2 regions of the Streptosporangium sp. H16 genome follow, and region 2 is predicted to be linked to the other one. Evidence: predicted binding sites of a transcription regulator. Region 2 holds the regulator's gene; the other holds the start of a gene.

Region 1 (12,018 bases), on a different contig from region 2:
GGAGGTGCTGCCGCTCACCGGCGGTGACGGCCACACCTTCGGCACCCTGGCGCAGCGCCTGCGTGCGGGCCTGCCGGTCGCCCTTCCCGCCGAGCGCGACCTGACCGCGAACGGGGTCGAGGTGCAGTTCTTCGGCTCGGCCACCCGGATGCCCGCCGGTCCCGGCCTGCTGGCCGTGCACACCGGGGCCGCCCTCATCCCGGCGATCCCCTACTTCGAGGAGGACGGCTGGGGGCTGCAGTTCCACGAGGAGATCGCGATCCCGGCCGAGGGCACCAGGAAGGAGAAGGTGGCCGTCGTCATGCAGAGCCTTGCCACCGTCTTCGAGAAGGGCATCGCCGAGCACCCCGAGGACTGGCACATGCTCCAGCGCCTCTGGCTCGAGGACCTGGAGCCCCGGGAGACCCGGGAGAGCAGGCCATGAGGATCGGTATCGTCTGCCCCTACACGTGGGACGTGCCGGGCGGCGTCCAGGTGCACATCCAGGACCTGGCCGAGGCGCTCATGGCCGACGGCCACCACGTCTCGGTGATCTCCCCGGCCGCGGAGGGCGCCGAGCTGCCCCCGTACGTGACCTCGGCGGGCCGCGCCGTTCCGGTGCCGTTCAACGGGTCGGTGGCCAGGATGTCGTTCGGGTTCCTGTCGGCGAACCGGGTGCGCCGCTGGGTGCGCGAGGGCCGCTTCGACGTGCTGCACGTGCACGAGCCGGCCATCCCCTCGCTCGGGCTGCTCGCCTGCTGGGTGGCCAGGGGGCCGATCGTGGCCACTTTCCACGCCTCGTACGGCAACTCCCGCTCCTTCTCGGTCGGGGTGCCGGTGATCATGAGCGCGCTGGAGAAGATCGGCGGCAGGATCGCCGTGTCCGACGCCGCCAGGAAGACCCTGGTCGAGTTCATGGGCGGTGACGCCGTGCTCATCCCCAACGGGGTGACGGTGAGCCGCTACACCGAGGGCGAGCCGCTGCCCGGCTGGGACGAGGGCGAGGTGATCGGCTTCCTCGGCAGGATGGACGAGCCGCGCAAGGGCCTGCCGGTGCTGCTGGAGGCGTTCGCCCTGCTGGCCGCCGAGCGGCCCGCGCTGCGCCTGCTCCTGGCCGGGCCCGGTGACGCCGACGAGGTGCTGGAGCGGGTCCCGCCCGCCTTCCACGACCGGATCGGCCTGCTCGGCATGGTCAGCGAGGAGGACAAGGTACGCGCATACCACACGGTCGACGTCTTCTGCGCGCCCAACCTGGGCGGTGAGAGCTTCGGCATCGTGCTGACCGAGGCGATGTCCGCCGGCGCGGCGGTCCTGGCGAGCGACATCCCGGCCTTCCGCAAGGTGCTCGACGACGGCCGGGCGGGGGCCCTGTTCGAGACGGGCGACGCCAGGTCGCTCGCCCGCGAGGCCGCCGCGCTGCTCGACGACCCCGGGCGCCGGGCCGAACTGTCGGAGAAGGCCCGCCTCGCCGTGCGCAAGTACGACTGGTCGACGGTCGCCCGCGACGTCCTGCGGGTCTACGAGACGGTGGCGAGCACGGCCGGGGTCGAGGAGGACTCCCTGGCGGACCCTGTGACGGACCCTGCGGCGGACCCTGCGGCGGACTCCGTGGCGGACTCTGCGGCGAGCACGGTGCCGGACGCGGCGGGGGCCGTCGTCGGGTCCGTGAGAGACGGTGAGGGCGCGGCCGTGAGGGGCGACAGGCCGTGACGACCACGCTGATCCTGGTGGTGGGCGCGATCGTGGTGCTCCTCGCCGTCTACATCTCCTGGCGGGCGGGGCGGCTCGACCGGATGCACATCCGGCTGGAGCTGGCCCGCGAGTCCCTGGACGCCGCCCTGGTGCGGCGGACCGCCGTCAGCCTGGAGCTGGCGGCCTCCCGGCTGCTGGACCCGGCGACGAGCCTGGTGCTGGCCGCGGCCGCCCACGAGGCCCGTACCGCGGGTCCCGAGGAGCGCGAGCACGCCGAGAGCGACCTGTCGCGCGCCCTGCGCGCAGTCGTCGACCAGGAGCGCTTCCGCGACCGGCTGGCCGACACCCCCGCGGGGGCCGACCTGCTGGAGGAGCTGGACGCGGCCGTGGCCAAGGTCCTCTACTCCCGCAGGTTCTACAACAACGCGGTGGGGGTCACCCGGACGGCGCAGCGCCGCTGGCTGGCCCGCACGCTGCGGCTGGCCGGGCACACCGAGTATCCGGGCTTCTTCGAGATCGACGACGCGCCTCCGAAGGCCCTGGCAGCTGAATAACGATGATTAAGGCGTGTATGAACCGGAGTATCTGACAAGTCGGACACCGGTAAGCTCTTGGCGATTCATGACTGGGTGGCCACGTGACCGAGTGGCCGACTTGAGGAGATGAGCCGTGCGGGTGTCCCGGATGATCGCCGTCACGCTGGCGGGAGTCGCGGTCCTGGCGCCCGCCGCCGCCTGCTCCTCCGACGATCCGGCCCCGGGCAGCCCCGCGGGCGCGGCCGGCGAGCCCAGCACGGCCCCGACGCCCACGCCCGAGCCGACGCACCCCTTCACCGGCCTGCCCGGCGCGGCCCGCAGGGCGGTGCTCGCGGTGAAGATCGAGAACACCTCGGCGGGCAAGCCGCAGCTCGGCCTGAAGAGCGCCGACGTCGTCTACGTCGAGCAGGTCGAGGCGGGCCTGACCCGCCTGATGGCGATCTTCTCCTCGAAGATCCCGGCCAAGGTCGGCCCGGTCCGCAGTGCCCGCATCTCCGACCTGCACATCGTCCCGCAGTTCGGCAGGCCCGCCTTCGCCTACTCGGGCGCGCAGACCAAGATGCTCCCCTTCATCGCCGAGGCGCCGCTCTTCGACGTCTCCGACAGCAGGCAGCCGGGCGCGTACTTCCGCCAGCCGGGACGCTTCGCCCCCTACAACCTGTTCGCCAACACCAAGCGGCTGCTGGCCGGGGCGCCCAAGGCGAGCAGGGCCAAGGACATCGGGTTCACCTTCGGCGACGCGCCCGAGGGCGGCGTGCCGCGCAAGACGTACAGCGTCAAGTACCCGGCGGCGAGCTTCACCTTCCGCTGGTCGGAGGCCGCGGGCAAGTGGCTGATCTGGCAGGACGGCAAGAAGGACATGGCGGCCGAGGGCGGCCAGCTCGGCGCGCCCACGATCGTCGTGCAGTACACCAAGACGGAGCGCTCGCAGTTCCACGACAAGAACCAGAGCTACACCCCGCTGGTGCACAGCACCGGCAAGGGCAGGGCGATCGTGCTCCGCGACGGCCAGGCGTTCAAGGCCCGCTGGTCGCGGCCCAAGGAGAAGGACGGCACCGTCTTCACCACGGAGGCGGGCGAGGCGATGAACTTCGCCCCGGGACAGGTCTGGGTGGTGCTCGCCTCCGCCAAACCCGTCATTCCCTGACGCGCGAGCCCTACATCCTGTCCAAGAAGATCGCCCGACAGCGACAAGACGTCATGTAAGGGGGCGGGCCGCCAGCGCCTACGATGGAAGCGTAGTGGCCGTCCCCGCGGACGGCCCGTGATCCGCAGCCAGCCGTCGTGAGGTAGAGACCGTGTCCAGCAGCACGCCCGAAGTCAGCGAGACCACCGTCACCGGAACCGCCCGGGTCAAGCGCGGCATGGCAGAGATGCTCAAGGGCGGCGTCATCATGGACGTCGTCAACGCCGAGCAGGCCAAGATCGCCGAAGACGCCGGCGCAGTCGCCGTCATGGCGCTCGAGCGGGTGCCCGCCGACATCCGCGCCCAGGGCGGCGTCTCCCGGATGAGCGACCCCGACATGATCGACGGCATCATCGCCGCCGTCTCGATCCCGGTCATGGCCAAGGCCCGCATCGGCCACTTCGTCGAGGCCCAGGTGCTCCAGTCGCTCGGTGTCGACTACATCGACGAGTCCGAGGTGCTCACCCCGGCCGACTACGCCAACCACATCGACAAGTGGCAGTTCACGGTGCCCTTCGTCTGCGGCGCGACCAACCTGGGCGAGGCGCTGCGCCGCCTCACCGAGGGCGCGGCGATGATCCGCTCCAAGGGCGAGGCCGGCACCGGCGACGTCTCCAACGCCACCACCCACATGCGCAAGATCAGGGGCGAGATCAAGCGCCTGGGCTCGCTCCCCGAGGACGAGCTCTACGTCGCGGCCAAGGAGCTCCAGGCGCCGTACGAGCTGGTCGCCGAGGTCGCCAGGACCGGCAAGCTGCCGGTCGTGCTGTTCACCGCCGGCGGCATCGCCACCCCGGCCGACGCGGCGATGATGATGCAGCTCGGCGCCGAGGGCGTGTTCGTCGGCTCGGGCATCTTCAAGTCCGGCAACCCCGCCGAGCGCGCCTCCGCGATCGTCAAGGCCACCACCTTCTACGATGACCCCGACGTCATCGCGAAGGTCTCCCGCGGTCTGGGCGAGGCCATGGTCGGCATCAACGTCGACGACATCCCGGCCCCGCACCGGCTCGCCGAGCGCGGCTGGTAGAGCGGACGGGGACGCCAGGGGACCCCTGGGAACTCCGGAGAACCGGGAAAAGGCGATCTCCGTCATGGAGATCGTCTTTTCCCTGACAGAGGGAGTTAACTCCTCAGTCATGGTGCTCCGCGAGGCTGACGGGCGTTCGAGCCCGATCACCCGGGAGGTTTCCCTTGTCGAAGTTCACCCGCCGGTCCTTTCTCGTCACCGGTATCGCGGCCGGCGCGGCGGCGGGCATCCCCGCCGCCGCGCACGCCGATCCCGGACCCGCCCAGGAGAGCGCTGACTCTCTGGTGTCCCTGGCCTCCCGCGGCCTGCGCTCGGACCCGTTCACGCTCGGCGTCGCCTGCGGGGACCCCGACTCCGGCGGCTTCGTGATCTGGACCCGCCTGGCACCCCAGCCGCTCGCCGAGGACGGCCTGGGCGGCATGCCCGCCCGGCCCTTCGCCGTCGAGTGGCACGTCTACGGCGACGAGAGGGCCCGCCGCCCGCTGCGCCGGGGCGTGGCCACGGCCGCTCCCGAGTGGGGCCACAGCGTCCACGTCGAGCTGAACGGGCTGCCCTCCGACAGGGACTACTGGTACCGCTTCAAGGTCGGCCCGTACGTCTCGCCGATCGGCAGGGCCAGGACGGCCCCGCACGCCCTCTCCCACGGCTCGGCCCTGGCGATGGCCTTCGTCTCCTGCGCCCAGTACGAGCACGGCTACTTCACCGCCTACCGGCGCCTGGCGGAGGAGCGGCCCGACCTGATCCTGCACCTGGGCGACTACCAGTACGAGTACCGGCGCGACACCTACACCATCCCCGGCGGCAACATCCGCCACCACGAGGGGCCGGAGACCGAGAGCCTGGCGAACTACCGCCAGCGGCACGCCCAGTACAAGACCGACCCCGACCTGCAGGCCGCGCACGCCGCCGCCCCCTGGCTGGTCGTCTGGGACGACCACGAGCTGGACAACAACTGGGCCGACGAGGTGCCCGAGAAGCCCGAGGTGCCCCAGCCGAACTTCCTCGCCCGGCGCGAGGCGGCCTTCAGGGCGTACTACGAGAACATGCCGCTGCGGCGCGCCTCCATCCCCCGGGGCGTCGACATGCAGCTCTACCGGCGCGTCCGGTGGGGGAGGATGGCCACCTTCCACATGCTCGACACCCGCCAGTACCGCAGCGACCAGGGCTGCGGCGACGGCTACAAGGACTGCCCGGCGGCGGTCGACCCCGCACGCTCGATCACCGGCGAGGCGCAGGAGCGCTGGCTGCTGGACGGCATGCGGCGCTCGGAGGCGCGCTGGGACGTCATCGGCCAGCAGGTCTTCTTCGCCCAGCGCGACAACAACGCCGGGCCCGCCAAGATCACCAGCCAGGACGCCTGGGACGGCTACGTCGCCTCGCGGCAGCGCATCACCCAGGGCTGGGTGGACGCCGAGGTGCGCAACCCGGTGGTGCTCACCGGCGACGTGCACGCCCACTGGGCGAGCGACCTCAAGCTCGACTACGACGACCCCACCACCCGCACGGTCGGCTCCGAGCTGGTCGCCTCGTCCATCACCACGGGCGGCGACGGCCTCGACTCCGACCCGGCGACCCACCCGTACCTGACGATCAACCCGCACCTGAAGTTCTACAACAACCAGCGCGGCTACGTGATGACCCGGATCGAGCGCGACCGGCTCACCGCCGACTTCAAGGTGCTGCCGCAGGTGACGCAGCCGGGCTCGGCGGCGCACACCAAGGCGACCTTCGTGATCGAGGACCGGGTCCCCGGCGTGCAGCGGACCTACCTGCGCCCGGTCGACCCCTCGGCCGCCAGGACCCCCGGGATCGACTGGATCCAGGAGACCGTGGACCTGGAGACCAAGCGTCCCTGACCTCGTCGCGATCACCGGAGATCACCTGACACCCATGGTCACGGGTGCCCCGCCGCACGTTCAGCGGGGCACCCGTGACGCGTTCCGGCCGGGGAACCGCGGCTTCCCCGGCCGGAGGAGGGGGGCGCGACGGCCCCGGACTCCCGTGCCGGGCCGGAGCGTAAACCGGTTTGGGCCGGTACGAGGGGTGGCCATACGCTGAAGGGGCATCTCACCCGGACGGGAAGGACCACCGGTGACCATCGTCCCCACGATCGGCGTCTTCGCGCTGCAAGGAGACGTGCGCGAGCACGTGCGCTCCCTGGAGGCGGTGGGCGCCAGAGCGGTCACCGTACGGCGTCCCCGTGAGCTGGAGGCGGTCGACGGCCTCGTCATCCCCGGCGGCGAGTCCACCACGATGTGGAAGCTCGCCGAGACCTTCGACCTGCTCGAACCGCTCCGGATGCGGATCAAGGCGGGCATGCCCGCCTACGGCTCCTGCGCCGGAATGATCATGCTGGCCGACCGGATCGAGGGCGGGATCGAAGGTCAGCAGACGATCGGCGGCATCGACATGGTCGTCCGCCGCAACGCCTTCGGCCGCCAGGTCGACTCCTTCGAGGCCGACGTCGACTTCGCCGGCCGCGGCGGCATGCGGGCCGTCTTCATCCGCGCGCCCTGGGTGGAATCCGTGGGTTCGGGGGTCGAAGTGCTGGCGCTGGCCGAACCTGGGGATAGGATCGTCGCGGTCCGCCAAGGACCGCTGCTCGCCACGTCCTTCCACCCGGAACTTACCGGGGATGTCGGTGTGCATTCATATTTCGCTGAGATGGTGAGGGAGCTCTAGGCGATGTCCGGCCACTCCAAATGGGCGACGACGAAGCACAAGAAGGCCGCGCTCGACTCCAAGCGCGGCAAGCTGTTCGCCAAGCTCATCAAGAACATCGAGGTCGCGGCCCGGACCGGCGGACCCGATCCGGACGGCAACCCGACGCTGTACGACGCCATCACCAAGGCGCGCAAGAGCTCGGTCCCGATCGACAACATCGAGCGTGCCCGTAAGCGCGGCGGCGGCCTGGAGGCCGGCGGCGCCGACTGGCAGACCATCATGTACGAGGGTTACGCCCCCGGCGGCGTCGCGGTGCTGATCGAGTGCCTCACCGACAACCGCAACCGCGCCGCCTCCGAGGTCCGCGTCGCGCTGACCCGCAACGGCGGCTCGCTGGCCGACCCCGGCTCGGTGTCCTACATGTTCAACCGCAAGGGCGTCGTGCTCGTCCCCAAGGGTGAGCTGGCCGAGGACGACGTGCTGGTCGCGGTCCTCGACGCGGGCGCCGAGGAGGTCAACGACCTGGGCGACCAGTTCGAGGTCGTCTCCGAGGCCACCGACCTCGTCCCGGTCCGCAAGGCCCTGCAGGAGGCCGGGATCGACTACGACTCGGCCGAGTCCGGTTTCATGCCGACGATGAACGTCCCGCTGGACGAGGACGGCGCCCGCAAGGTCTTCAGGCTGATCGACGCCCTCGAGGACAGCGACGACGTGCAGAACGTCTGGGCCAACTTCGACGTCTCCGACGAGGTCATGGAGAAGCTCGACGCGTAACCCGGGCCATTCGGTGTGACCTCGTGTTGTCTGCGAGGTTTGTCCGCGTGGTCAAGGGCATATCACGCGGACAATGGGCAATCCTGACCTGATCTTTGCCGTGGCGGGCGTCGCCGCGCTGCTCGCGGCCACGCTGCCGCGGCTCCTCAACCGCCGTCCCTTCTCGCTCCCGCTGGCCTGCCTGCTGGGCGGCCTCCTCCTCTATGTCCTGCCCCTGGAGCTGCCCGATCCCGATCCGGTGGCTCACCGGGCGCTGGTCGAGCACGCCACCGAGATCTGCGTGCTGATCTCGCTCATGGGCGCCGGGCTGGCCATCAACCGGCCCTTCGGGCGGCGCGACTGGTCCTCGACCTGGCGCCTGCTGGGGTGGACGCTCCCGCTGACCGTCCTCGCCGTGGCCGCCGCGGCGTACGGCCTGCTCGGCTGGCCCCTGGCCGCGGCGCTGCTGCTGGGCGCGGTGCTCGCGCCGACCGACCCGGTGCTCGCCTCCGACGTGCAGGTCGGCGAGCCCGTCGACTCGGAGAAGGCCGACGACGAGGTCCGCTTCACCCTCACCTCCGAGGCGGGCCTCAACGACGGCCTGGCCTTCCCCCTGGTGTACGCCGCGATCGCGCTGGCCGTCAGCGGGGGTGTCGGCTGGGTCGCCGAGTGGACGCTGGTGGACCTGCTCTACCGGTGCGCCGCGGGCGTGGTGTGCGGCCTGCTGATCGGCAAGGGTCTGGGGCGGCTCTTCTTCCGCGCCCAGAAGTCCGACCTGCGGCTGGCCGAGCACCGCGACGGCTTCGTGGCGCTGGCCGCGACGTTCCTGGCCTACGGCCTCACCGAGCTGGTGCACGGCTACGGTTTCATCGCGGTGTTCGTGACCGCCTGCACCATCAGGGCGGCCGAGCGCAGCCACGGCTACAACGGGGTGCTGCACGGCTTCATCGAGCAGCTCGAGCGGCTGTTCACCGCCTGGCTGATCATGCTGCTCGGCGGTTTCGTCGCGATGGGCGGCCTGTCCGCGCTCACCTGGCGGGGCGCCGCGGTCGGACTACTGCTGCTGCTGGTCATCCGGCCGCTGACCGGCTGGCTCGCCGAGCTGGGCGGCAGGGCGGGACCGCGCGAGCGCGTCGCGACGGCGTTCTTCGGCATCCGCGGCATCGGCTCGCTGTTCTACCTCGCCTACGCCCTCGGCCAGGCCGACTTCGGCGTGCCCGCCGAGGAGCTCTGGGCCGTGGTCGCCTTCACCGTGCTGGCCTCCCTGGCCATCCACGGGATCTCGGCCTCGCCGGTGATGAACCGCCTGGACCGGCTGCGCGACAAGAAGAGCGACGAGGACGACGAGGACGACGAGGACGCGGAACCCGCCGCCCAGCACCTGTGAGCCCGGGACCCGCTCGCGGCCCCTCCGGCGGGCCGGGGAAGAGCCGTGCGCGGGCCGCTCCCACGCGGTAGAGTCTGCCACCGAACAGGTGTTCGGCGAGCGGAGGCGTGTCGGTGCGGTTGCCCGAGTTGCGGGTGATGGGGGTCGATCCCGGGCTTACCCGATGCGGGCTCGGCGCCGTCGAGGGGCGGCCCGGCGCGCCGCTGAGCCTGGTCAAGGTCGGGGTCGTCCGCACCCCCGCCGACGACGAGATCGGCGCCCGGCTGGTGGCGATCGAGACGGGCATCGAGCGGTGGCTCGACGAGGTCCGGCCCGACGCGGTGGCCGTGGAGCGGGTCTTCGCCCAGCACAACCTCAGGACCGTGATGGGCACCGCGCAGGCCTCCGCCGTGGCGATCCTGTGCGCGTCCCGCAGGGGCCTGCCGGTCGCGCTGCACACGCCGTCCGAGGTCAAGGCCGCCATCACCGGCAGTGGCACGGCCGACAAGCAGCAGGTCGGCACGATGGTGACCCGCCTGCTGCGGCTGGACGCCATGCCCAAGCCCGCCGACGCCGCCGACGCGCTCGCCCTCGCGATCTGCCATGTGTGGCGGGGCGGGGCCCAGAGCAGGCTGGCCGAGGCCGCCGCGAAGGCGGCGAGCGCCACCACCACCCCCGCCGCCTACTTCCGAGGCCGTGGCAGGGCCGGACACCCGAGAGGAACCGCGAAGTGATCGCCTCGGTGCGAGGACAGGTGACCGCGATCGCCGCTGACGGGGCGGTCGTCGAGGTCGGCGGGGTGGGGGTCCTCGTGCACTGCACGCCGGGCACGCTGGCGACGCTCAGGACGGGCGAGGAGGCCAGGCTCGCCACCTCGCTGGTGGTCCGCGAGGAGTCGCTCACCCTGTTCGGCTTCGTCACCGACGACGAGCGCGCCATCTTCGAGATGCTGCAGACGGCGAGCGGGGTCGGCCCCAAGGTCGCCCTGGCGATGCTGGCCGTGCACACTCCCAACGCGCTCCGGGTGGCGGTGGCCTCCGCCGACGTCAAGGCGCTGACCAGGGTCCCCGGGGTGGGCCCGAAGGGCGCCCAGCGGATCATCGTCGACCTCAAGAACAAGCTCGGCACGCCGGAGGAGGCCGTCAGCGCCGCGCTCGACGGCCGCGCCGCCGCGCCCGCCTGGCGCGCCCAGGTCCACTCCGGGCTGGTCGGTCTGGGCTACTCGGGGCGAGACGCCGACGAGGCGGTCGCCACCGTCGAGCCGCAGGCCGACGCCGAGCTGGCCGAGGGCCGCACCCCGCAGGTGGCGGCCCTGCTCAAGGCCGCGCTCCGCGCGCTGAGCGTGCGATGAGGGGCGAGCGCGCCGTACGAGACGTGTGCCGGGAGACGGTGGGCGGGGCCGTCGCGCGGTGCCATGAGGGGCTCCGGCGGTTCCGCCGCGCGGCGAGCAGGGGAGGGGCGGCGTGAGTTCCGACCGTGATCTGGTGTCGCCGGACGCCGAGGGCGACGAGAGATACATCGAGGCGGCGCTGCGGCCCAAGCGGCTGGAGGAGTTCATCGGCCAGGCGCGGGTGCGCGAGCAGCTGTCGCTGGTGCTGCAGAGCGCGCTGCGGCGCAACCGGCCACCGGACCACGTGCTGATGAGCGGCGGACCCGGGCTGGGCAAGACGACCCTCTCCATGATCATCGCGACCGAGCTCTCCGTGCCCCTCAGGATCACCTCGGGGCCCGCGCTGGAGCGGGCCGGCGACCTCGCGGCGATCCTGTCGACCCTCTCCGAGGGCGAGGTCCTGTTCATCGACGAGATCCACCGGATGGCCAGGCCCGCCGAGGAGATGCTCTACCTCGCGATGGAGGACTTCCGCGTCGACATCGTGGTGGGCAAGGGCCCTGGGGCGACCGCGATCCCGCTGGAGATCGCTCCGTTCACCCTGGTCGGCGCCACCACCCGGGCCGGCATGCTCCCCGCGCCGCTGCGCGACCGCTTCGGTTTCGTCGCGCACATGGACTTTTACGGGGTCGCCGAGCTGGAGGAGGTGCTGCACCGCTCCTCGCGCCTGCTGGGCGTCACGCTCCCCGGCGACGCCGCCCGCGAGATCGCCGGCCGCTCCCGGGGCACCCCCCGCATCGCCAACCGGCTGCTGCGCCGGGTCCGCGACTTCGCCGAGGTGCGCGCCGAGGGCGTCGTCACCAGGGATGTCGCCTCCGCCGCGCTCAACCTCTACGAGGTCGACGCCGAGGGGCTCGACCGGCTCGACCGGGCGGTTCTCGGGGCGCTGCTGCGCAAGTTCGGCGGCGGGCCGGTGGGGCTGTCGACACTGGCGGTCGCGGTGGGGGAGGAGCCGGAGACGGTGGAGGTGGTCGCCGAGCCGTTCCTGGTGCGGCAGGGACTGCTGGCCCGCACCCCCCGTGGCCGGGTGGCGACCGCGGCGGCCTGGACACATCTGGGGCTGACGCCCCCGCCGGACGCCTTCGGAGCCTCGTTTCTCATCGATCTTGAGGATGATCTCGGGGCCGTCTAACGTTGGGAGTCGGTAGGGAAGTCGTACAGAATTGATCACAGATCGATGACAACCGTATCGAAATGGGAACTTCCCTGCGCGCCAAAACGTGACTTCGTTGCCGCGCTCTTAACAGCTCGCCTAAACTCCGAGCCTTGGCTGGCTGTGTAGGCTGACGTGCTGAGCGGCGTGGCCGTATGTGACGTCCGGCTTCCGCCGGTCAATCTCAAGAGAGGGAGCGGCCCTGTGGGCGGCAACTATTCGAGCCTGATCATGATCGCTCTCATGGTCGTGGTGTTCTACTTCCTGCTCAT
Region 2 (12,018 bases):
CGTTCCGAAGGAAGCTCCGCGGCAGACAGCGTGCGCAATTGGCTCATAAGCCCTGAACTTAGAACACGGGACCCTTGTCCGGGCACATGGACGACGAGGGCTTCCGTCACCGCCAGCGCCGAGGACACTGGTCGCTCCTCTAGGCTCCCCCGCGCCGGTTCGTGCCGGCAGGCGTGAAAGTGAAGCCGTCGGCGAAGCCGGAGCCCCCGCCCCGGACGGCCAGGAGCATGGGCTCGTCATACAGGGCGGTCCGATCCGTACGCGAATCAAGGAACTCGTTCCAGAAATGGAAGCAGAGCAAAGGATCTCGAGGGTGCCCCGTCGCGTATACCAGGGCCTTGGGAAAGTACGGGCTCGTACCACCGCAGTAGATCGAGGGCGGCCCGAACATGCCGAGGGTCTGTCCGAGGGTTCGATCGCTCTCACACCAGGCCGTGGTGACGCCGATCAGCTTGTCGTACTCGTCCCGCGACAGGACGCGGTCCAGGTGGAGCCACCCGTGACGATGGGCGAACTCGGCGTAGACGGACGCGGCCATGTCATCGGTTCCGGCACCCCAGAGAGACTCGAAGGCACCCCGCACCCCCGTGGAGAGAAAAGCCCTTCGACCCTGGAGGGAGTCCCGTTCCTCACTCCAGAGCCGTTCACGATCGTCCGCGAACGCCATCGCGTCGAAGTGAATCCTGAGGGCGATCTCTCCGCCGAACATGCCCGGCCGGCGGAGAGCCGCGTTGATCTCAGCGAGCAGGTACTTGCGCACCTGCTCGCCCGTCCGTGCTTCCCGCCGGCCGTCCGCATCGGCCATCGGCCACCCATTCTTTCGCCGTTACGACCTTCCGCGAACGCCGGAAGGGGGCCGGACCCGACTCCGGCCCCCCTTGTCATCGGGCACCGCAACCGATCCGAAGCGCCGTTTTTACTGGTCAGCCAAACGTGTTGGATGTTCGGCGGCTGTCACCCTGTTCGGCGGCCGGGCCCGCGGGTGACGTGGAGCCGGTTCACCACCTCGACGACGGGCGCCGCGCCGTCCTCTGCCGAGACCCCGGCCGACAGGGCCTGGGCCCGCTGCCGGTAGGCCGGGTCGGTGACCGCGGTGGTGAGGGCGGCGGCCAGCCGTGCGGGTGTCAGGCGGCGGAACGGGATCGCGGCCGGGGCCACGCCGAGTGCCATCAGCCTGGACGCCCAGAACGGCTGGTCGTTCATGACCGGTACGGCCACGGCGGGCACCCCCGCCCGCACCCCGCCCCCGGTGGTGCCGCCGCCGCAGTGGTGGGCGACGGCGGCCATGCGGGGGAACAGCCAGTCGTGCGGCACGTCGCCGACCGCCAGCACGTCGTCCGAGATGCGTCCCCGCAGGCCGGTCTGCAACACGCCGCGCAGCCCGGCCCGCCGCAGCGCCTGCACGGCCAGCTCCGTGTACTGCTCGGCCCGTGCGTCCGCCAGGCTGCCGAAGCCGACGAAGACCGGCGTGGGCCCCGAGGTCAGGAAGTCGCGCAGCACCGGATCCGGCTGCCGGCCTCGCGGCCGGGGCGGCCACCAGTAACCCGTGATCTCCAGCCCTGGCCGCCAGTCGGCCGGGCGCGGCAGCACCAGCGGGCTGACCCCGTGGAAGACCGGCCAGCGCGTGCTCTCCCGGCGCCGGTAGAGGGCGCGCGGGGTCATCGGGGGCAACCCGAGCCGGGCCCGCATCTTCGTGCTCATCCCGGCGAACAGCGGTCCGGCGGCGGGCAACTCGAACGCGAGCCGGGCCGCCCTGCGGTTTCCCCACCGTCCGAGCGATTGACGGAACAGGCTCATGACCGGCGGAAAGTCCCCCGTGGGGTCTATCGGCTGCAGGTGTACCCCCATGCTGGGCACGCCCATCGCCTCGGCGACGTGACAGCCCAGCGCGCCCGCCACGCCCAGCAGGAGCAGATCTGCCTCCTGCTCGGCGATCTGGGCCAAGCCGTCCATGAGCTGCTCGCTGTACTCCTTGAACGCGCTGATAGAGAAGCGGCCGGTCAGCGCGAGGAGCGGATCTCCGGGAAGTGGCAGATACTCCAGGCCCGCATCGGTCACGAGCTCCGCGTACGGCTCGTGCGCGGCGATGGCCACCTCGTGCCCGGCTTCATGCAAGCGCATTCCCAGTCCCGTGTACGGCGCCACGTCCCCCCGTGTGCCGACCCCGATGATCAGAACTCGCATCCGCGTCACCCCTCGCCCGTTTATCATGCACTCGCATGATAAACGGGACAGGAAGGCTTTTCCATGCACTCGCATGAGAAAGCGGTGGGATATGCCGAAGATCGTCGACCACGACGCCAGGCGACGGCACATCGCCGAGGCCGTGCACCGCATCATCCACGACAAGGGCATGCAGAACGTCAGCCTCAGGGAGGTCGCCGCCGAGGCCGAAATGTCTATGGGCGCGGTGCAGTACTACGTCACGACGAAGGATCAGATGCTGCTGCTGGCGCTGGAGCACATCGGAATCTGGATCGGCAACCGGGTGGCGGCCGTGGCCGCGCGCCGGTCCACGCCGCTCGACCTGCTGCGGGACACCGTGCTGGAGTTGTTACCGCTGGACGACGAGCGCAGCTACCTGAACCGCGTCGGGCTGGCGTTCCAGGCGAGCTCGGTGGTGGACGACGACCAGGCGGCGGCGATGCGGCTCGGGGTGCCGCTCCTGCTGTCCCTGTTCGCCGAGCAGATCAGGGACGCCCAGGCCGCCGGGCAACTCGCCGCCCACCTGGACGCGGACAAGGAGGCGAGCATCCTGTACGCCTTCGCGCAGGGCGTCGTGAACGCCACCCTGGTCGGGCACTACACGCCCGAGGAGGTCGCGGCGTTGCTCGACTACCACCTGGCACGGCTCCGCGCGGGGTGATTGAACCCGTCCGGTGTTGACGGAGGCTCTGATGCACCCCGAGTTCGGTGGAGTCGGGGCAGACCAGCGACTCCACGAAAGCCGGGGGACATCATGAGGACCCCACGCCAACGGCAAGGAGGTCCGGCCCAAAGACCGAACCTCCTCATGAACCAGGCATCACCGAGACCTCAACCGAAGCGTCGAGTTCCGGTTGGACCGGATGACTTCGGGGAGTCAGCTGCAGCCGCTGGTGGAGCCGCAGCCCTCGCAGACGTAGCAGCTGCCGGCGGGACGCATCTTGGTGCCGCAGGTCATGCAGAGCGGCGCATCGGCGGTGCGGCCCTGGTGGGACTCCAGGGAGCCGGTGCGGCGCGGGGTCTCCACGGCCACCGCCTCGGGGCGGGACTTCTGCTCCTCGACGGGGGCCTGCTCGATAGGGGCCGAGGTGGCGAGTTCGGCGATGACCTCGTCGGTGTGGATCGGGGCCGGGTCCTCACCGCGCTGCTGGGCGGCGCGCTCGGAGGCGGAGAAGATCCCGAGGGCCGCGCGGTCGTCGTAGGGCAGGTGGTCCAGGGCCAGACGGCGGAAGATGTAGTCCATCACCGAGGCGGCGATGCGGACGTCCGGGTCGTCGGTCATGCCGGCCGGGTCGAAACGCATGTTGACGAACTTGCCGACGTACGTCTCCAGCGGCACCCCGTACTGCAGGCCGATGGAGATGGCCACCGAGAACGCGTCCATGACGCCCGCGAGGGTCGAGCCCTGCTTGGACATCTTCAGGAAGACCTCACCGAGGCCGTCGTCGGGGTAGGACGAGGCGGTCATGTAGCCCTTGGCGCCTCCCACGGTGAAGCGGGTGGTGGTGCTGGGGCGCTGGTTCGGCATCCGGCGCCGGGTCGGGCGGCTGATCTCCACGACCTGGATCGCCGGCTCGGCGGGCGTCTCCTTCTCCTCGGTCTTCTTGCCCGAGGCCGAGAGGGGCTGGCCGACCTTGCAGTTGTCGCGGTAGACGGCCAGAGCCTTCAGGCCGAGCTTCCAGCCCTCCATGTAGACCTGCTCGATGTCCTCGATCGTCGCGGACTCGGGAAGGTTGACCGTCTTGGAGATGGCTCCGGACAGGAACGGCTGGGCCGCGGCCATCATGCGGACGTGGCCCATCGGGGCGATCGCGCGCTCGCCCATGGCGCAGTCGAACACCTCGTAGTGCTCGCGCCTCAGGCCGGGGGCGTCGACGACGTGGCCGTGCTCGGCGATGAACTCGACGATCGCCTCGACCTGCTCCTCCTGGTAGCCCAGCCGCCGCAGCGCGCGGGGAATCGTCTGGTTGACGATCTGCATGGAGCCGCCGCCGACGAGCTTCTTGAACTTGACCAGGGCGAGGTCGGGCTCGATGCCGGTGGTGTCGCAGTCCATCATCAGGCCGATGGTGTTGTGACTGACCATACCGTTGGCCACATAAGTGACGTTGTCCGGGACGGACAGGTCGTAGGTCGGCTGCACGCCGCCGTCCTCGTTCGCCTCGACCCGCTCGAAGAGGTAACCGAGCGCATGGCCGAGCCGCTTGTCGGGAAACTCGGCGAAGACCCGCTTGGCCAGCATGCGAGCGACACCACCGCTCCTGCGAACCGACTGGAACACGGTCTCGCGCAGGGAATGCCCCTCGGGAAGGATCGTCTCCCACACCTCGCGGGACAGGAACACCTGGTCCTTCCTGGCGGACCGCTCAGGCTCCAGTTCGGTCATGAGCTTGTTCTTGCGGTCTCCCATGAACCCGATGATCTCGTCGAAGTTCAGGGCGTGGTCGACGTTGCGCAACCGCACCTGGAAGATCGGCCCGCCGAAGCCACTGACCGTTTCACGAGTCGTGGTGGCCATGCCGAGGGCGAGAAGCAGCGTCCGGATCTCACCCGCGAAGGAGCCGGAAGCCGTCGAGAGGCTCGGCACGCCCTCCAGGACGGTGCCGTCGGCCTCGAAGAGACCGCGTAGGAAGGCGCCGTAGATCTCGCTGTCGTTGGTCTCAAGGATTGCCGAGGGGATCCGCGGCGTCCAGCCCTTGCCGGAGTGGTCGGTACCGGGAAGCTCTTTCGCGAAACCGGAGGCCTGCCACCAGCGTGCGAGCCGCACCGACTGAAGGACGACCTCTTGGTATCCCTCCCGCTGGGTGAGCACCGGTTCGAGGTGGAAAAGCTCCTTGGACAGGATGCGAAGACGCTCGACCACATCGAGGTCGGCGTCCGCGACACAGAACCGGACACCCTTGGCGTGCAGGCTACCGTCACCCATGAAGTAGCCGACCAGCTCGGCCAGTTCCGGCGACACCAGGTCGGGGACGACGATGGAGCGATCTCCCGCGTAGTACGCCTGGTCGAGCACGGGCAGGGGAACCGCACGGTGCTCACCGACGAGGGTCTGCAGCTGCATGGGAACGAGGTCGCCCGGCTCGATGTCGGCCAGGCGCTTCCACTCCCATACTCCGGTCGCGCTGTCGACGACCTTGACTCGGTGGGTCAGCGTGCCCTGGACGCGATAGCCGCCGTGGGTGCGGATGAGACGGGTGGGCTCCTCACCGTTGACGAAGAACTTCGTAGCCCGGCGCGGTCCCTCGTCGGTGGAGACCGTCATGTCGAGGTCCTGCCAGCGATCGCCGTACACGTCCGCGATCTCGGCCAGGCGGACGAGTCCCCGGTCCGTGGTGATCAGCGTTTCACCCGTCAGGCACCCGGTGGGCGCCAACAACGACGCCTGCGCGTTTCTGTATCCGTTTTTGTCGCCGATGCGAAGACACTCGGCCCACTGCCTGGAGGCCTCGCGGTGGATGGCCCCGTCGATCTCGTCGAACGTGCGCAGGGCGTCGTTCGCGTCGTTGTGCTTGCGCATGACCCGCTTGTGCGCGTCGGCGTTGCGGGCGTAGCCGTCGTACGGGCCCACGACCGCGGCCAGTTCGGCGCTGCGGCGGTAGGAGACGCCGGTCATCAGCGAGGTGATGGCCCCGGCGACCGCCCGGCCGCCGTCGGAGTCGTAGGCGTGGCCGGTGGCCATGAGCAGCGCGCCGAGGTTGGCGTAGCCGATACCCAGCTGGCGGTAGGCGCGAGTGGTCTCGTCGATCTTCTCGGTGGGGAAGTCGGCGAAGGTGATGGAGACGTCCATCGCGGTGATGACCAGCTCGGTGATCTTCACGAAGTTCGCGATGTCGAAGGTGTCGTCGTCCTTCAGGAACTTCAGCAGGTTGATGCTCGCCAGGTTGCACGAGGAGTTGTCCAGGTGCAGGTATTCCGAGCAGGGGTTGCTGGCGGTGATGCGGCCCGTCTCCGGGCTGGTGTGCCAGTCGTTGATCGTGTCGTCGTACTGGAGGCCGGGGTCGGCGCACTCCCACGCGGCCTTGCCCATCTTGCGGAACAGCTCTCTGGCGTCGATCTTCTCGATGACCTCGCCGGTGAGGCGGGCGCGCAGGCCGAACTCCTCGCCGTTCTCCACCGCGCGCATGAACTCGTCGGAGACGCGCACGGAGTTGTTGGCGTTCTGGTACTGGACGGAGACGATGTCCTTGCCGCCCAGGTCCATGTCGAACCCGGCGTCGCGGAGGGCGCGGATCTTGTCCTCCTCGCGCGCCTTGGTCTCGACGAACTCCTCGATGTCGGGGTGGTCGACGTCGAGGACGACCATCTTGGCGGCGCGGCGGGTGGCGCCCCCGGACTTGATGGTGCCCGCGGAGGCGTCGGCGCCGCGCATGAAGGAGACCGGGCCGCTGGCGGTGCCGCCGCTGGAGAGCAGTTCCTTGGAGGAACGGATCCGGGAGAGGTTGACGCCGGAGCCCGAACCTCCCTTGAAGATCACGCCCTCTTCCTTGTACCAGTCGAGGATCGACTCCATCTGGTCGTCGACGGCCAGGATGAAGCAGGCGCTGACCTGCTGCGGCGACGCGGTGCCGACGTTGAACCAGACGGGCGAGTTGAAGCTGAAGACCTGGTTGACCAGAGCGTGCTTGAGCTCGTGGTCGAAGATCTCGGCGTCCTCGTCGGTGGCGAAGTAGCCGTGCTCGACCGCCGTACGCGTGTAGACGCCCACCACCCGGTCGACCAGCTGCTTGAGGCTCCACTCCCGCTGCGGGGTGCCGACCGCGCCGCGGAAGTACTTGGTGGTCACGATGTTGGCGGCGTTGACCGACCACGACTGGGGGAACTCGACGCCGCGCTGCTCGAAGTTGATCGAGCCGTCGCGCCAGTTGGTCATGACGACGTCGCGGCGCTCCCAGGTCAGCTCGTCATAGGGATGCACGCCTGGCGTGGTGAAGATGCGCTTCATCTTCAGGCCCTTGCGAGGCCTCTTGCCCCCACGTGTCACCGCGCCGACAGTCTCCGTCATGACTTCCCCCTCCTGGGGCTCCGTAGAACCCTCGAATCGGACCACACCAACGCGCCGCCTCACCCCCGGCGCCCGGGGTCTGCATCAGTCCTGCTCGGTGGAGCGCTCCGCCCGGAGCCGCTCGATCTCCGCCTCGAAGTCGGCCAGGGTCTCGAACCCCCGGTAGACGGAGGCGAACCGCAGGTAAGCCACCTCGTCCAGCTCGCGGAGCGGGCCCAGGATGGCCAGCCCGACCTCGTGGGCCGCGATCTCGGCGCACCCGGTGGCCCGGATGCTCTCCTCGACCCGCTGGCCCAGCTGCGCCAGGGAGTCCTCGCTGACGGACCGCCCCTGGCAGGCCCGCCGGACCCCGGCGATCACCTTGTCCCTGAAGAACGGCTCCGTCACACCGCTGCGCTTGCTCACCATGAGCAGGACGGTCTCCTGCGTGGTGAACCTGCGCCCGCATTCGGAGCATGTGCGCCTGCGGCGGATGGCCCCACCGTCCTCGGTGGCCCGGCTGTCGATGACTCGCGTGTCGAGATGGCGACAGAACGGACAATGCACGCGTGTCGCCTCCTTGACTACCGAAGCGGCCGACCCACTTCACCTACCCACCACGCGCACGCCCAGACGCTCGCGCACACACCTTCGAATAGTCGAGGCGCGGTAATGGAAACACAATCTGTGGTGAAGGGTTGCGATGCAGCCACTAGATGTTGTGGTCCAACCGTAGAAGTGCGCGACCATGAACGCAAGTTGAAACGACCTTGCCGGACGAAGTCGCTGATCAGCCGTCACATTCCGGCGTGTCGCCACCCGGGCGAGACCCCTCTCGTCCCGGGCACCCCTTCCCTCACACACGCCCCGGGCGATCTGTCAGGCGAGACGCCCCGCACTCCCTCTCCCCGCCCGCCGACCGCCCTCTCGGACCCCTCCCCCACGTACGCCGCCACCCCTCCCCCACCTCGGGAGTCCCGCCTCGAGTGCCCGCCTCGGGGGACAGGCCCTCCCGGGTCTCAGCGGACGAGGCCCTCGGGGAGATAGAGCCGGGTCCCGGGCCGGACCGTCGAGCCGGACAGCCCGTTGAGGTCCATGACACGGCGGACCATGGGGCCGGCGTCGGCCTCCTCCGTCAACGCGTCCGCGATCTCCCACAGCGTGTCGCCCGCGTGCACCGTGATCCGGGGAAGGCCCTCGAGGTCCGGCCGCCCGCCCGCCGAGGCCATGTCGATGCGCCCGCCGATCCAGAGCACCCCCAGGGTGAGGAGCGCGAGCACCGTCACCGCCACAATCCTTCCACGCCTGGTGAGCCGGAGTGGCCGTCGGACGGGCGCCGGACGGGCGACGCCGGAACGGCGGGCCCGCACCACGGGCGCCACCGCCGATCCCGGCGCCCTCCTCGGCCCGGATCCGCCCCCGAGCCCTCGCTCCGGCTCACGGCCAGGCCTCCGGCCCGGCTCGCGACCGGGTCGCCGTCTCCGCTCACGCCCGGACGGCCGCCCGGACTCCGGGCCGGACCCCTGCCCGGATTCGCGCCCGGACGCCCGCTCGGACACCCACTCGGACCCCTGCCTGGACTCCCGCCCGGATCCCGTCTCGGACCTTCGCTCGGCCTCCGGCTCCAGCTCCGGCCGCGGGGGCGGCACGAGCCGCAGGCGCGGCGCCTCCGGTGATCGCCGCGCCGCCCGGGATGCCGTCGCGGTCCTGGATCGCGGTGTCGTCGTGGTCGGTTTCATGGTGACCCCCATCCCCTCGACCTGGCCGAACATATGTCGAAGAAAGATCGGCGAATCGAACACGATGTCGATCGAACTCCCGTACGATGTTGTACACCACGGCGTCGCCGATTTCGAGGACATTCGAACAATTGTTTGAATATGATCTTCGGCCGAGGTATGGTCGCTGTGTGCGACGCGTTAAATACAGACCGGGAGGCGAGGAGTTCGTATGAGCCAGCACAAAGAGAACGGTTCGGCCGCCAGCGACCTGGCAGTGCGAAGGCGTGACTCCCTTGGCCTCACCCCCAGGCAGCGGAAGATCCTTGAGGTGATCCGCGATTCCGTGCAGCAGCGCGGCTACCCGCCGTCCATGCGGGAGATCGGTGAGGCGGTGCAGCTCACCAGCACCTCCAGCGTGTCGCACCAGCTGACGGCTTTGCAGCGCAAGGGCTACCTGCGGCGTGATCCGCACCGCCCCCGCGCCCTGGAGGTCCGCCTTCCCGGCGAGCCCGTGCTGTGGGTGGACCCCGACTCCGGCGAGGACGAGGCCCCGGTCAGCCGCCCGACCGCCGCCTACGTCCCCCTGGTGGGCCGGATCGCCGCCGGTGGTCCCATCCTCGCCGAGGAGAGCATCGAGGACGTCTTCGCCCTGCCCAAGCAGCTTGTCGGCGAGGGCACCCTCTTCCTCCTCCAGGTGACCGGTGACTCGATGATCGAGGCCGCCATCGCCAACGGTGACTGGGTGGTCGTACGCCAGCAGCCGGTCGCCGACAACGGCGACGTGGTCGCGGCGATGATCGACGGCGAGGCCACGGTCAAGACCTTCAAGCGCAGAGACGGCCATGTCTGGCTGGTCCCGCACAACCCCAACTACGACCCGATCCCGGGTGACGAGGCCACCGTGCTCGGCAAGGTCGTGGCGGTCCTCCGCAAGCTCTGACGCGACCGCGAGCTCTGACGCGAGCGTCCCGGGGCGAGCTCCGGACCGTTCTTCTCCGCGCCTGCTGAGCGAGCTTCGAAACACGTCGTTCCGACGCGAGTTCCACACCACGCGCCTCCGGCCTCCGCGCGACACGCCGGAGGGCGCGCGACACGCCGGAGGGGTGGTGTCCCGATGTCGGGACACCACCCCTCCGGCGTTCTCAGAGCTTCCCCGGCCGTCTAGGGAACGATGTTGACCAGCTTGGGCGCGCGGACGATCACCTTTCGCGGCGCTCCGGGCAGGAAGGACCGGACCTTCTCCGACGCCAGGGCCAGCGCCTCCAGGTCCGCCTCGGAGATCTCCGGGGAGACCTCCAGCCGGTCGCGCACCTTGCCCGCGACCTGGACGACGCAGGTGACCGACTCCTGGACCAGCAGTGCCGGGTCGGCGACCGGCCAGCCAGCGGTGGCGACCGAGGCGGAGTGTCCCAGCCGCTCCCAGCCCTCCTCCGCCGCGTACGGCGCGACCAGGGACAGCATGACCGCCAGGGTCTCGGCGGCCTCCCTGACCGCAGGGTCGGCGGCGCCGGGCCCGGAGTCGATGGCCTTGCGGGCCGCGCTCGTCAGCTCCATCATGCGGGCCACCGCGACGTTGAAGCGGTGGGAGTCGACCAGCTTGGTGACCTCGTCGATGGTGTGGTGGACGACCTTGCGCAGGTTCAGGTCTCCGGCGGTGACGTCCACCCCGGGCGCCGAGGCCGCGCCGGCCTCGGCCATCACCCGGAACGCGCGGGCCAGGAACTTCTGCGACGCCGCCGGGGAGACGTCGGCCCAGTCGATGTCCTCCTCGGGCGGTCCGGCGAAGACGACGGTCAGCCTGACCGCGTCGACACCGTAGGCGTCGATCTGCTGGCCCAGGTCGACGCCGTTGCCCAGCGACTTGGACATCGCCTTGCCCTGGTTGATGACCTGCCCCTGGTTCAGCAGGCGGGTGAAGGGCTCGACAAAGTCGATCATCCCCATGTCGTGCAGGACCTTGGTGAAGAACCTGGCGTACAGCAGGTGCAGCACGGCGTGCTCGACGCCGCCGATGTACTGGTCGATCGGCCCCCACCTGCGGACGCGCTCGACGTCGAACGGGCCGTCCTCGTACGCCGGGTCGACGTAGCGCAGGAAGTACCACGAGGAGTCGACGAAGGTGTCCATCGTGTCGGTGTCGCGCTTGGCCGGGCCGCCGCACTTGGGACAGGAGACGTTCACCCAGTCCTCGGCCGAGGCCAGCGGCGAGACGCCCTTGGGTGCCAGGGCCTCGCCGCGCATGTCGGGCAGGGTGACGGGCAACTGGTCGTCGGGGACGGGGACCTCGCCGCAGTCGGCGCAGTGGATGATCGGGATCGGGCAGCCCCAGAAGCGCTGGCGGGACAGCAGCCAGTCGCGCAGCCGGAAGTTGACCGTGAACCGTCCGGTGCCCCGCTCGCTCAGCACCTCAATGATCTTCCGGATCGCCTCGGTCTTGGCCAGGCCGTCCAGCGGGCCGGAGTTGACCATCGCGCCGTCACCGGAGGTGGCGACGCCGGTCTCGCCCGGATCGGCCAGGCCGGTGTGCACGACCACCCGTACCGGCAGGTCGAAGGCGCGGGCGAAGTCCAGGTCGCGCTGGTCGTGCGCGGGCACGGCCATGATGGCGCCGTGGCCGTAGTCGGACAGCACGTAGTCGGCCGCCCAGACCGGCATGCGCTCGCCGTTGACCGGGTTGATGGCGTACCGGCCCAGGAAGACGCCGGTCTTCTCCTTCTCCGTGGACAGCCGGTCGATGTCGGACAGCTTGGAGACCTCGACCCGGTAGGCCTCGAACGCCTCGCGCCGGTCGTCGGTGACGATCTCCTCGGCCAGCGGCGCGTCCGGGGCGACCACGAAGAAGGTGGCGCCGTACAGGGTGTCGGGACGGGTGGTGTAGACGGTGACCGGCTCGTCGCGGCCCTCGATCACGAAGTTGACGTCGGCGCCCTCGGACCGGCCGATCCAGTTGCGCTGCATGGTCAGCACCCGCTCGGACCAGCCGCCCTCCAGCAGGGCCATGTCGTCCAGCAGCCGGTCGGCGTAATCAGTGATCTTGAAATACCACTGGGTCAGCTCGCGGCGGACGACCTCGGCGCCGCAGCGCTCGCACTTGCCGTCCTTGACCTG

The links. Region 2 encodes LexA, which represses DNA repair genes until DNA is damaged. Its sites were predicted from a motif close to TCGAACANNTGTTCGA; they were not measured.
Region 1: the regulator LexA is predicted to act here: its motif matches at 9,305-9,320, upstream of ruvC (crossover junction endodeoxyribonuclease RuvC).

Annotation. Positions count from the first base shown of each region.
Region 1 covers NZ_JBPXMD010000023.1:46,978-58,995, reverse strand. Annotated here, with positions in the region: gene ACTOQ2_RS31365 (phosphatidylinositol mannoside acyltransferase) at 1-424, shown strand, start outside; gene ACTOQ2_RS31360 (glycosyltransferase family 4 protein) at 421-1,689, shown strand; gene ACTOQ2_RS31355 (hypothetical protein) at 1,686-2,225, shown strand; gene ACTOQ2_RS31350 (DUF3048 domain-containing protein) at 2,341-3,354, shown strand; gene pdxS (pyridoxal 5'-phosphate synthase lyase subunit PdxS) at 3,506-4,420, shown strand; gene ACTOQ2_RS31340 (alkaline phosphatase D family protein) at 4,585-6,276, shown strand; gene pdxT (pyridoxal 5'-phosphate synthase glutaminase subunit PdxT) at 6,512-7,102, shown strand; gene ACTOQ2_RS31330 (YebC/PmpR family DNA-binding transcriptional regulator) at 7,106-7,858, shown strand; gene ACTOQ2_RS31325 (cation:proton antiporter) at 7,932-9,224, shown strand; gene ruvC (crossover junction endodeoxyribonuclease RuvC) at 9,353-9,937, shown strand; gene ruvA (Holliday junction branch migration protein RuvA) at 9,934-10,554, shown strand; gene ruvB (Holliday junction branch migration DNA helicase RuvB) at 10,667-11,725, shown strand; gene yajC (preprotein translocase subunit YajC) at 11,951-12,018, shown strand, end outside.
Region 2 covers NZ_JBPXMD010000013.1:130,375-142,392, reverse strand. Annotated here, with positions in the region: gene ACTOQ2_RS22725 (GNAT family N-acetyltransferase) at 1-128, opposite strand, end outside; gene ACTOQ2_RS22720 (hypothetical protein) at 140-805, opposite strand; gene ACTOQ2_RS22715 (glycosyltransferase) at 955-2,184, opposite strand; gene ACTOQ2_RS22710 (TetR/AcrR family transcriptional regulator) at 2,258-2,866, shown strand; gene ACTOQ2_RS22705 (vitamin B12-dependent ribonucleotide reductase) at 3,083-7,210, opposite strand; gene nrdR (transcriptional regulator NrdR) at 7,295-7,756, opposite strand; gene ACTOQ2_RS22695 (LysM peptidoglycan-binding domain-containing protein) at 8,209-8,475, opposite strand; gene lexA (transcriptional repressor LexA) at 9,140-9,850, shown strand; gene leuS (leucine--tRNA ligase) at 10,072-12,018, opposite strand, start outside.